Regions from separate parts of the Staphylococcus saprophyticus subsp. saprophyticus ATCC 15305 genome, predicted to be linked through region 1. Evidence: riboswitches for the same ligand, from Rfam matches in the RefSeq annotation. Region 1 holds a riboswitch; each other region holds the start of a gene.
What was found. Region 1 has a riboswitch for thiamine pyrophosphate ahead of SSP_RS12445 (thiamine phosphate synthase). Riboswitches for the same ligand answer to the same signal wherever they lie in the genome.
Positions count from the first base shown of each region.

Region 1 (3,218 bases):
AATTAGACACCCCAACTGAATAATCATTAAAGTAACTTGTTGCACCGATTAAATATCTATTTTTTAATTTTGGAATGACGTAACAACCATTAGTCAGAAACATGGTAATATTCAAGTTTAAATCAGGTTGTTCTACCAATAGCGCTTCTCCTTTTACCCCAATAACCGTTTCACAAGGTAAATATTGCTGTAAAAGTTTTCCTGTCCAAGCGCCTCCTGTGACAATTAACTTTTCAGTATAATAAGCTCCATTTCGTGTCTCCACACGGTACCCATCTTTTATGGATTCAATATGGGTTACAGTTGTTTGGTATATTCTATCTATATGTCTATTTGATAATGACTTCAACAACCCTTTAGTATAGCGGTTTGCATTGATTTGATTATCTTCAGGCATATAAATACCATTTGTATGTTTTGAAGTTATAGCACCGTTGGACATGTGTTGAACATCAGTAGGACTAAGACGTTCTACAGATGCAAAATGTTGTCTTAAAAATTGATATTGCTGTTCAATCTTTTTATTATCATAATGGTTCGTAGCCAATTTTATTAATCCACTATTTAAATACTCAATATCCACGCCAACCTCTTCCAACAAACTATCTCTTAGAGGTTTGAACATCTTTTGAGAAGTTGTTGCCAAACTAAACAAAGCACTATTTTTGGTGAATTCATTTTGCGCGCCTAACATCCCACCTGCTTTATAAGATGCATGCTTACCTGCTTCATCTCTATCTATCACAGCTATATTCGCAAAAGACTGACTTAACCCACGTGCGATTGACATGCCCATGACTCCCGATCCAATAATAATGACATCATACATGTCCATCCCACACTTCCTTCATGTTTATAAGTTTTTCTTTCGAATATTGATTAAAAACAGAAATACCGGCTATTCCTGAAAATCCATTAGGTAAAGAAGATAAAGTATGTTGATTAATACCTCCAATTGCAATAATCGGAATATCAATTTGTAGCGCTTCTTCAACCTCCGACTTTGCTCTAGGTGTTTGTTGAGGTTTAGATGACGTCTCGAATACGTGTCCAAATAATACAAAATCTAGCCCTAAATATTTAGCGTTAGCAATAGCATCTTTATGGTGCGTAGACATACTTATTTGCATATCGGGATAACTAGCTTGTACCTCCTCAATATAAGGATCACTTTCCCTAAAATGAATTGCCGACAAGTCACATTGTATGATTACATTGATATCACTATGAACAATAATCTTATCCTTAGGAAACTCATTTTTTAGTAATCCGTGAACCCACTGAATGACTTCTTCAGTATTCATTGGCACTCTTATTAATAAGTAATCGATAACGCCTTCGATTTCACAGTAATGCTTAATATGTGATTTAGACAAATCTTGATATGGTGTAATAGCAATAAACAATATTTTCACCCCAAATAAAAAAACGTTACTTTTCCTGGTGGAAAAATAACGTTGTATGATTACATTTATCATAGAAAACGCCACTTTCCTACGCCAGTGCGAACTGGATCAGGTTCTAGGAATCCCTCAGTTATTACTTCGGTCTCAGCCTTTATCAAAGGCACTTCCAGTGGTTTCTATCTATTAAATTTTCGTTTCATAATGTTTTAGTGATTACTTACAATCTAACTTATAATCATTTACTTTTCAAGTCTCACTTCAACTTTGACAACATGTATCCTAAAGTCAGCTGGCTTAATCGTGCATAATCACGCTTATAGAGACAACTCTAACAACCGTGCTGTTATCGGTCGTGTCTGACGATAGACTTCTTGATATATTTCAAAGTATTTAACATAGCGTTCATGATGCACTTCATTCGGCAGAAAAGTTCTATCATAGACGATAAATTGATCAACTACATCTTCTAGGCTTTCATACCAACTCAAACCGACAATAGCTAGCATTGCCGCCCCCATACAAGGCCCTTCTTCATATTTCAATTTACTGACTTTTGCATTAAATATATCTGCTTGCAATTGTAACCAAAAATCATTTCTTGCACCGCCACCGATTGATGTAATGTGCGTTATGTCCTTCCCTTGTTCACGTAAATGTACCAAAGTTTCATATAATGAATAAGTAATACCTTCAATTACTGATCTCGCTATGTCTGCATTTGTATGTAAAGTGCTTAGCCCGATAAAGCTACCTCTAATTTGCGAATCACCATGTGGTGTACGTTCACCTGATAGGTATGGGGCAAATAACAACCCTTCACTACCAATTGTAGAGTTACTTGCTAAGCTTAAAATTTGGTTAAAAGTTAAACCGGGAAACACATGTTTTTTTAACCAATTCAAACTATCTCCAGCAGCAAGCGTTACGCCCATTACATATGATTTATCTTCTACAACATGATTGAAATAGTGCAAATTATGACGATACGTCTTTCCTTCACCTGATTCACAAGTTAATAACGTACCAGAAGTACCAATACTGCATAATGTATCGTTGGATTTGATAACACCTGCACCAAGTGCACCACATGCATTATCGCCACCACCAGCAAAAACAGCTACCTCCCCTGTTAATCCTAATGATTTAGCTAGGCTGCTTTCTACATATCCAATAAAATCTCCAGATGATACAAGTGAGGGATAAATGTCGTGAATGCGAAATTGTGAGCCGGTTGTCTTTGACCAACTTTTTTGTTTTGGGTCCAATAATAATGTGCTCGAAGCATCTGAATATTCCATATTTATTTTACCAGTTAGCTTAAACCTCACGTAATCTTTAGGTAATAGGAACGTTGCTATCTTGTTCCAATTATTAGGTTCATTATCTTTTATCCAAAGCAATTTCGTTAATGTAAAACCTTCTAATACTGGGTTTGATAATATATAATCGCCAAATTGTTGTTCGATTGTTGTGCATTGATGGGTTGAACGAGTATCATTCCATAAAATTGCATTTCGAAGGGGTTTATTAGTACTATCTAATACCACTAAACTATGCATTTGACCAGATAACGATAAGCCTCTAATATAAATGTCGCTTAACGCGCTAGCACTTAATATTTGTCTAATACATGACTTGGTTGCCTCAAACCATTCGTCTGGTTGTTGCTCATTGCACCCAGATTGAAGTTGTATTATATCAAGTCCTTCACTAACTTTAGCTAGAACTTCTCCTTCTTTACTTACGGCTATAACTTTAACTGAACTTGTACCTATATCTATGCCTAACACTGCTTCATTCAATATCATCGAT
Region 1 covers NC_007351.1:29,855-33,072, forward strand. The annotation lists gene SSP_RS12440 (NAD(P)/FAD-dependent oxidoreductase) at 1-829, opposite strand, end outside; gene SSP_RS12445 (thiamine phosphate synthase) at 822-1,415, opposite strand; TPP riboswitch at 1,475-1,584, opposite strand; gene xylB (xylulokinase) at 1,721-3,208, opposite strand.

Region 2 (3,218 bases), on a different replicon from region 1:
CTTCCCCAAGTTCTTGTTTTGTTAAAGGAAGTGATCTTCTTAAAAATAAGAAGTTCCAAATAGACATTTGTCCAAGTAACCACATGATAATAAAGAATGTGTTAACACTCAAAATATCAATAGGAATGATTTCATCGCTTTCAATTCTTCCGTATAAAACAATTTGCGTTATTAAGTAACTTATCCCATAACTGAAAATAATCCATAAATAATGATATTTTCTATGTTCTGTATTTAACTCGTCCTTATAAACGATATAACCAATATGAATTGCAAATGGTATTACGAAAATAATAGCAAAAAAGCTATAAACTTGAGTCATCAATATCAGTGTTATGATGAAAAAAAGAATACCAATAACTAAAAAGAATACTGAAATATCATAGTCATATCTTGTCGTTCTATATAAAGTAAAGCCAATCATAATGACACCAATACCAAATAAAGCAATAATGATGGCACTAATTATCGGGAAATTACCTATGTAATTACTCATTACTCTAATTATTTCACTAAAAAATGCATTTATAAAATCCCATACATTATGAATGTGCAAATCAATTTTACCTTTACCATTTAATTTATTAATTAATGGTAAATTAATTAAAATGATAAGACCTGTGAAAAGCGAAACGATGCCTATAACATAACTATATAATATCTCAGCGTGTTTCTTCAAAAAAGACATACCATTCACCTCAAAAGTTATTATATATGAACATTTAGTTCTTGTCTTTAATTATCTAATAAATAAGTCCATAGTATGATATAAAATGACTTATAGTCAAATTCCCACTTACAATTCATGTTTAAACAATTTTATAAATTTAACTTATTAAGTACATTATCGATGCATTATTTACATTATCCATTAATTAACATTAATCTCATATCAAACTATTGTAATTATATTGAAGTGTTTATATTTTATTCAATTGTGGTATATACTAAATATAGATAATCATAACTATGAAGGAGTGCTTTAATTATGAGTAAAGAAGAATTAAATAAAGAAGCAGCTGAAAAAGCTAAAAAAGCAGAGGATAAATTAAAAGAAGAAAAAGAATCTGCAAAAGATAACACTGAAGAAACTAAACAAAATATTCAAGATACTTTAGACTAGTATAGATACTTGGTATTAATAGTAATTCAATATAAATGTAAATCCGATATGGGAGTGCGACATCAAATCTTATCGAAATGAGGTTTGTGTCCATTCCTATTTTTAAGGGTTTTATAACATGATTACATGTAATAAACTTAAATAACAACGTTTGTCCTTAAAATAATCACTCTATTAACCAACAATTTCTAGCATAACCTTGACATAAACGACGAAAAGTCATACATTATAATTAAATTTAAATAAATCATTCGCACTAGGGGTGTTTTGTGACTGAGATGAGGTATACCCTCAAACCCTTTGAACCTGATCTAGATTAAACTAGCGTAGGAAAGTGTATTGCGATATCACTGAGTAACTTTGGTATCCGTATGCCTATATAAAAACGCGCAACTTTCTAGAAGGTTGTGCGTTTTTTATATTAGGAGGAACAATGATGTCAAAAGGTTTAAAACTATCCGAAATACTTGTAACTGTGCTTATCGCAGTTGTTTTCGCTATTATTTATAATATTTGGAATTTTGTCTATAAAGCTGTACAGGTAACTGGACTTCATTTTGAAGAACTCACTTATGGTGCCTGGTTTATGGCAGCAGTCGTAGCTTATCTCATAATTCCAAAAGCCGGTATTGCTGTGCTTGCAGAATTTGCTGCAGGTGCTGGTGAAACAATTGTAATGGGTCGTTTTGATATTGCAACGATGGTCTATGCATTATTACAAGGTTTAGCTTGCGAAATTATATTTGCTATTTTTCGATATAAATCACGTTCAGCAATGGTTGCGATGCTAGCAGGATTTTTAGCTTCAGTTGCAACACTACCTTTAGATTTTGCCTATGGTTATCTAGGAGAAGTCGCGGGTTGGAATCTTGCTTTATACATCATATTTAGATTAATTAGCGGTATTATCGTTGCCGGTCTCTTATCTTATTATATTGTTAAAGCACTTGACCAAACTGGTGTAACAAAATTATTCAGACCAGCAACCCAGAGTGATTATGACAATCTATAAGGAGTAATAATGTTGATAGCTACTAAAAATTTACGCTTGAAATATCCAAATGGTCAAAAAAAAATATTCGACAATTTGTCTATTCAAATAAAAGATAAAGAAAAGGTATTATTATTAGGTCCTTCTGGTTCAGGTAAAAGTACTTTATTAAACGTACTTAGTGGCATTGTGCCAAACTTGATAGATTTGCCGTTAAAATATGATGCATTAGAAGTCGATCCTTCAAGTGGTGTCATATTCCAAGATCCAGATACTCAATTTTGTATGCCTAAAGTTTATGAAGAACTTGCATTTGTACTAGAAAATCAACAAGTTCCTCGGGAAGAAATGGATCATCGTATTGAGGAAGCACTAATGACAGTTGGATTAAACGTGGACAAAAATCAATATATTAATGAATTAAGTGGCGGTATGAAACAAAAACTTGCGATTGCTGAGACAATTTTACAACAAGCAACGACACTATTTTTAGATGAACCTACCGCGATGTTAGATGTAGAGTCAACTGCTGATTTATGGCAAAAAATTCAATCATTGTGGCGAGACCAAACTGTACTTATAGTAGAACACAAAGTCGAACATATATGGCAACATGTCGATCGTGTCGTTTTAATGAATTATGATGGTGCCATCATTGCAGATGCCCCACCTTCTCAAATTTTAAATTATTATGAAGCGCTATTAACTGAATATGGTGTTTGGCATCCAAAAGCTTGGCATTCTGCACCAAAAGCACTAAATTTTTCAGATTCTGATTCATCTCATTTTAATTTCCAAATTCAAGATGCAGTTATTAAACGTGGAAAGCAGCAACTCATTAACATTCCTAAGTTAAATGTCAATGCGGGAGAATGGATATCCATTACCGGGTCCAATGGTTCAGGTAAAACTTCACTGCTCGAATCAATGATGCAATTAATTAAATATGAAGGTCAGATGTACATCAATCATCATATTTACACTAAAATTAAATCTGCAGCAAAATCTATGTATCTTGTGTATCAAAATCCCGAATTACAATTTATAACAAATTCTGTATACGACGAAATTCATATACAAAACAAAAACAAATTTAATTCAACG
Region 2 covers NC_007350.1:1,779,311-1,782,528, forward strand. The annotation lists gene auxA (lipoteichoic acid stability factor AuxA) at 1-688, opposite strand, end outside; gene graF (glycopeptide resistance-associated protein GraF) at 989-1,123, shown strand; TPP riboswitch at 1,372-1,473, shown strand; gene SSP_RS08615 (ECF transporter S component) at 1,560-2,135, shown strand; gene SSP_RS08620 (ABC transporter ATP-binding protein) at 2,148-3,218, shown strand, end outside.
Region 2: linked by a shared signal. The riboswitch ahead of SSP_RS08615 (ECF transporter S component) and the one ahead of SSP_RS12445 (thiamine phosphate synthase) in region 1 are both predicted to bind thiamine pyrophosphate.

Region 3 (3,218 bases), on a different replicon from region 1:
TGGTGGTACCGGTTCATCCAAATCCCAGCTATGGCAATTTTGACGAATAAAAAAGGCTAATTGATTTAAAGCGGTATCAACTTCTAAAGATTCATCGAGTTTTTGTTTTTTTGCATAAGCTTCTTCATAAGTTTGTCCGACATATGCAACTAATCCAGGAAATACTTTCAAACTATCTTTAGGCTTACCTTCTTGTATCAATTTTTGATTTAATTTGTTCTTGAAAGCGCTAGCTTGATTGAAATTCCAAGCAACAGCATAAACTGCATCAGCATATTTAGTTGCTAATGCGATACCAGGATCGGAGGCGCCCGCTTGCATTGCAATGGGTTTCCCTTGAGGGCTACTTGGGGTTGTTAAAGGTCCACGGACATTGAAATGTTCTCCTTCATGATTAATAGCGTTGATTGCTGATGGATTGATTAACTTATTATCTTCTTTATCGTGTAAAAAGTCATCCAATGACCATGATTCGAGTAAACGATTCATCACTTGTGCAAATTCATCTGCTTTTTTATAGCGTTCCTCGTGTTCAGGTAAATGGTCCATACTATGATTAGCAGCTTCCATATCAGTCATTGACGTTACTAAATTCCAACCAGCACGACCTTGACTCATATGGTCTAGACTGAGTAGTTGTCTAGCAGCTGTGAATGGATTGGAGAATGTACTAGATATCGTAGCAACTAGGCCCACATGTTGTGTAACTTGCGATATTGCTGCTAAATTAACGAGGGGATCAAACCAAAATGCAGGCATATCACTTTTCGAACTAGCTGGAAAAGATTGATTGTCAGCAAAAAATATGGCATCAAATAAGCCTTGTTCTGCAGTTCTTGCTAATGATTGATAATAAGTAATATCACCAATACGCTCAATGCTTGAATGTGGCATACGCCATGCAGCCTGGTGATGGCCACAAGCATAGATAAGTACACCAATGCTTAAATGTTGTGATTGTGTCATTGAATGACTCAGTCCTCCTTATTAGTTCATTGTTAAGCCACCGTCGACTGTAAAATTTTGACCTGTGATGCCATTTGCTTCATCTGATACGAGATATGCAACCATATTAGCAACATCTTGTGGTGCGGTTACCTTTTTTATTGGAGTGGTTTGAGCAATTAAATCGAATACTTCAGTAGTGGTACTTGCACTTGCATCCGTTGTCTTTAATAAGCCGCCAGAAACGACATTAGATGTGATACCATATTGACCTAATTCTGCAGCTAAATTGCGTGAAAAACCAATCAAACCAGCTTTAGCTGTTGTATATTCATGATAAGGGACGACAGGATTTTGAAATAAATTTGTACCAATTGAAATGATATGGCCATTTTGTCTTTCGATGAATTGAGGTATAACACTTTGACACAAATTAAAAGCAGCTTTCAATGTACCATCAATTTGTTGTTGATAATCCTCCCATGTAAGGTCAACAAATGCTTGTTGTTGAACAGGGTCAAATTTAAAGCCAACAAGTGCATTATTGACTATAGCATCTATGTGACCAAAATATTGCGTAGCTTTCTCAACTAACGCGTCTATTTCATTGCGTTTTGTAACATCTGCTTGGATAGCGATTGATTGATGAGTTCCAATTTCATCTACAAGTTGTTGTGCAGCTTGTCTGCTGTTGTGATAGTTTATGACAACGTTATGTCCTTGTTGCGCTAATGTGTTCACGATTGTCGCACCTAATCCTCGACTGCTACCAGTTACAATTACAGTTTTTTTCATTTTATACACTCCTTATTTTCTATAAAAAAATACACAACGCTCCTGAAAGAAGGTTGTGTATAATGAATATCGACATATGTATCAAAGTACTTCAAAATATTGAAATATGCTAGACTTCACACTTTCCTCCGCTAGTTTAAACTAGATCAGGTTCAAAGGGTTTGAGTCAGACTCATCTCAGTTAGAAACACCCCTAGTGCATTTGTTATGTAATTTAAGTTAAATGTATATTTTTTAGTGAATTATGTCAAGTTAAGGGTGATTAAGGAGATGTGACTTCCCAAGAATTAAAGTAGAAAAAGAATTTTGCGTAATAATGAAATTGGTAAAGAAGAAACTCTTTACAAATTATTGAATTACTGTTATTATTATTTCTTGTAGAAAATAAAAACTATGAAAACAAAAGGAGCGAATATAAATGGCAGTTAAATTACGTTTAACACGTTTAGGTTCAAAAAGAAATCCATTCTATCGTATCGTAGCAGCTGATGCTCGTGCACCACGTGACGGTCGTAATATCGAACAAATCGGTACTTACAACCCAAACAATGTGAATGCAGCTGAAGTTAAAATCGACGAAGAATTAGCACTTAAATGGTTAAAAAATGGTGCGAAACCAACTGATACAGTTCATAATATCTTATCAAGAGAAGGCATCTTGAAGAAATTTGACGATCAAAAATAGGATTTCGACAAATAAACAAATATATGATTTGTAAGGGTACCTTGAAGGGTACTCTTTTTTTATAGACATTATCGATAATAATATAAGCAAGTTGATATTTTAAAAATGTCATTACATGAATATTGTATTTGTGTCACTGCGTATAACTTCACATGTTATAATAATAAGACAAATCATAGCATACATAATCAATTTTAATAGATAAATAATAGTGGAGGCACGTATATGAAGGTAGAGATAGGTAAAATTGTTAATACACATGGTATTAAAGGAGAAATAAAAGTAAAATCAAATTCAGATTTTACAGAAACACGCTTTCAGCCTGGGGAGCTTGTAATTATTGAACGTAAAAATAAAGAGCCATTAGAATTCACAATTGCTTCTTATCGTATGCATAAAGGTCTTCATATGTTGACATTTGAAGGCATTAATAATATTAATGATATTGAATATTTAAAAGGTGAAACCATTATGCAAGAACGAGATCATGAAGAAATAGAACTCGGTGAACATGAATTTTATTATTCAGATATCATTGGTTGCACTGTATTTGATGACGATGATACACCAATTGGACGCGTTACAGAAATTTTCGAAACAGGCGCAAATGACGTGTGGGTAGTTAAAGGTGACAAAGAGTACTTGATTCCATATATCGCTGATGTTGTTAAGGATATTGATGTAGAGGGTAGACGTATTCAAATTACACCAATGGAAGGATTGTTGGATTAATGAAGATTGATTTTCTAACTTTATTTCCAGAAATGTTTAATGGTGTTTTAAACCAATCCAT
Region 3 covers NC_007350.1:1,591,280-1,594,497, reverse strand. The annotation lists gene SSP_RS07755 (LLM class flavin-dependent oxidoreductase) at 1-966, opposite strand, end outside; gene SSP_RS07750 (3-oxoacyl-ACP reductase) at 988-1,740, opposite strand; TPP riboswitch at 1,847-1,945, opposite strand; gene rpsP (30S ribosomal protein S16) at 2,159-2,425, shown strand; gene rimM (ribosome maturation factor RimM) at 2,651-3,157, shown strand; gene trmD (tRNA (guanosine(37)-N1)-methyltransferase TrmD) at 3,157-3,218, shown strand, end outside.
Region 3: linked by a shared signal. The riboswitch ahead of SSP_RS07750 (3-oxoacyl-ACP reductase) and the one ahead of SSP_RS12445 (thiamine phosphate synthase) in region 1 are both predicted to bind thiamine pyrophosphate.

Region 4 (3,218 bases), on a different replicon from region 1:
CCATGGGTATGCTGCGTATCATAACGAGGTTCTTCAAACGTATAGACCTCATCTTTAGTAAATAAATAATCTTTAGCAGTTTCTAAATCTTCAGCATGTCCGCCTTTAATAACAACACCCTTACTCCCAATTTCATTAATAAATATGTTGCCTGCTTTATATATCGCTGCCTCATTATCAATCTTTAATCCAGTGATTTCTTCAGCTTCTGGTAAGTTTGGAGTCGCTACTGTTGCATAGGGTAACAATATATTTTGTAAATCTGCTTTCGCGTCATCATCCATCAATGAATCACCACTTTTAGCTAACATAACTGGATCAATAACATATGGTATCTCAGGATATTTCACTAAGTATTCTTGAATTAATTGCATCATTTCCTTTGAAGCAATCATACCAGTTTTAATGGCATGTGGTAATTCGTCATCAAACACACTTGCCAGTTGTTCAGATAACCACTGTGGCTCAAGATTGTGAATATGTTGTACACCTTTAGTGTTTTGCGCAACAATGCTTGTAACAGCCACCATACCATATACGCCACAAGCATGAAAAGATTTCAAATCTGCCATTACACCAGCACCTCCTGTTGGATCAGTACCAGCAATTGTCAATGCAATATTGGGTTTATTCATTTTTCATACCTCCATATGACCATGATTCTTCATTAAATGACATATTAAAAAAGTTTCTTTCATGTACTGTACTTTGTAAAAAGCATTGTTTTATCTCATTTTTTTCTTTTTCACTACAATGCTTCGTCAATTTATCCATTAAATTATCAAATACAATAACTAATTCATCCATTTCAGTACTATAAAATTCAAACCATTTAGCTAAAATAGAATCTTTATTTAATTCTTTATCCCTTAATGCTTCTTGAGCAATGAATTGATAAACATAAGGACAAGGTGCCATTGCAGCAATCGTATAAGCAGCATTTTCTTTAGCATACGCATTGAAATACATATGTTTAATATAATGATCGCCACTCGGTGGCCAAACTTTCTCTTGTACGATTTCATTATAACTTTCTTGGACATAATCCGCTAAAATTTCATGTGCTTCCACTTCACCATCTACTATAAATTGAATTTGTTCAACCAAAAATCGAACATCATTTAAGTTCCCCATTTTTGGAATTAACAGTGCGTATATATTCGCAAATTCATTTAAATAAGAAGCATCTGCTCTTAAATAGAATTTGGTTGCTTCAGTCGGTAAATTCCCATGTAACATACCTTGTATAAATGGATCGTGGTAGATTTGATTAATAATTGGTTTAGCTTCTTTTTTTAACTGTTCTGAAAATAACACAAAAATCCTCCTATAAATAAAAAAACTACATTCCCGACAGAAACGTAGTTAATTAATAGCGAGGATTTATACCCCAACTTTAGATTAAACTACTTTCCTACGTTGGTATTAACCAAATCAGGTTGTAAGGGTCTGAATTTAATCATCTCAGCCAACTGGCTCCCCTAGTAGCGTTTTTATATTTTATTTAATTAAAAGATAACAAAATACTGACAAATTTGCAAAATAACTGACTATAAAAAAAGCTGAGACATATATGTCTCAGCTTTAAATATTTATCTTAAGTTCATTACTACACTTAATTTTTTATGCAGTAACCCATTGTGAAGCGCCTGCTGTGTTGTAAAGTTTAACAGCTGCTGCGTCTTGTACTGCTTCAGGTGCTTCTGTTGGTGATACACCTTGATATTCAGATGGTGCTACTGAATCCCATGTGCTTTGTAAGAATTGATATTTTCCTGCTGCACCTGATGATGGGTTAACAGCTTTAAGGTCGCCGCCTGATTCACGTTGCGCGATTGCTTGTAAATGAGAGTTAACATTTACTGATGAACCTTCTGAAGCTTCACTTGAACTAGATTCATTTGAAGTTGATTCATTTGAGCTTGAAGTAGTTTGTGTAGTTGCTTCTTGTTGTGGTTGTTGTGTTTCTTCAGTTTGTGGTGCAGCTTCTTCTGCTGGTTGTTCAGTTGAAGCTTGCTCAGTTTGTTGTGGTTGTTCAACTTGTTGTGGTTGCTCAGCAGTTTCTTGTGCTGGTGCATTAGTTGAACCTTGTCCATAGCTCCAAGTCCAATATTGACCGTCTGATTGGAAGCTATAATCAGTATTATTGTAATTAAAGTTTATATTATAAGCACCGTCTTGTACTGGCGCTTCATTTAATGATTCTGGATTACTTTGAGCTTGTTGTGCTAATTGTGCTTTGTCAACGCCTTGTTCTGAAGCGTCTGCTGAATTTCCTGCTGCGAATCCTGTTACGCCAAGTCCAACTGCTAATGTTGATGCTACTACTGTTTTTTTCATTGTAAAAAAGTCCTCCTATAAGGTAATTAAGTTTATTTTTATTTATGATTAATTTGCAAATACAACTATAACATTCAAAAAATCGTTGTAGGTTACAGTGAAATAAAAAAAATCGGCTTTTTTTACAATGAAATTACATTTAATTTATCTTTGAATATAATTTTTTATCCCTTTAAAAACTTCTGTGATAGTTTTTAAAGGCTATGAAAAGTAAAATTTCACGTAATATGATTGTAATATATCAGATTATTCAGTTTTATTTAAATTACTTATTAGCGATTTGATTGCTGATTCTATATTAAATAAGCTATCCCTCTTATAGGGATATTTTAAGAGGGATAGCCAATAGAAGTATAATTGATAGTAGGATTTAAATGTATATTAAAGTGGATGATTAGATTAGGGGTAGATTTAGGGTGGGTGGTTTATACAATTTCATATATATCATTATTTTGTACGTTAATGTCTTTAAATGCATTTTGGGAATGCTCTAGCGGGAATGGTTCAAAAAGTAAATCATTTTTATCTTTGTTTTGTGGAGACATGAATTTAATTGATTCAATAAGTATTTCTGATACAAAATGCGTCTGACCTTCTTTTTCATATTTATGTGATTGCATTTGGCCTGTTATACCTACAAGTGAGCCTTGCTTCGTATATTTCTCAATGTTTGTTGCCATTTTTCCAAATGCTTTACAAAATAAATAATCACATACCGGGGTTTGATTCTTATCTTTATAGTTCCTTGATACAGCTACACAAAATGTAGCTAATTTTTTCTCCTCCTTATCATATATTTTAGGGTCCTTAGTTAGTCGCCCTACGATAACAATGTTATTAATCATATGTCACCTCCTTTATAACTATATTCTATGAAT
Region 4 covers NC_007350.1:814,871-818,088, reverse strand. The annotation lists gene thiD (bifunctional hydroxymethylpyrimidine kinase/phosphomethylpyrimidine kinase) at 1-635, opposite strand, end outside; gene tenA (thiaminase II) at 628-1,317, opposite strand; TPP riboswitch at 1,395-1,493, opposite strand; gene SSP_RS03895 (transglycosylase family protein) at 1,624-2,340, opposite strand; gene SSP_RS03890 (single-stranded DNA-binding protein) at 2,766-3,185, opposite strand.
Region 4: linked by a shared signal. The riboswitch ahead of tenA (thiaminase II) and the one ahead of SSP_RS12445 (thiamine phosphate synthase) in region 1 are both predicted to bind thiamine pyrophosphate.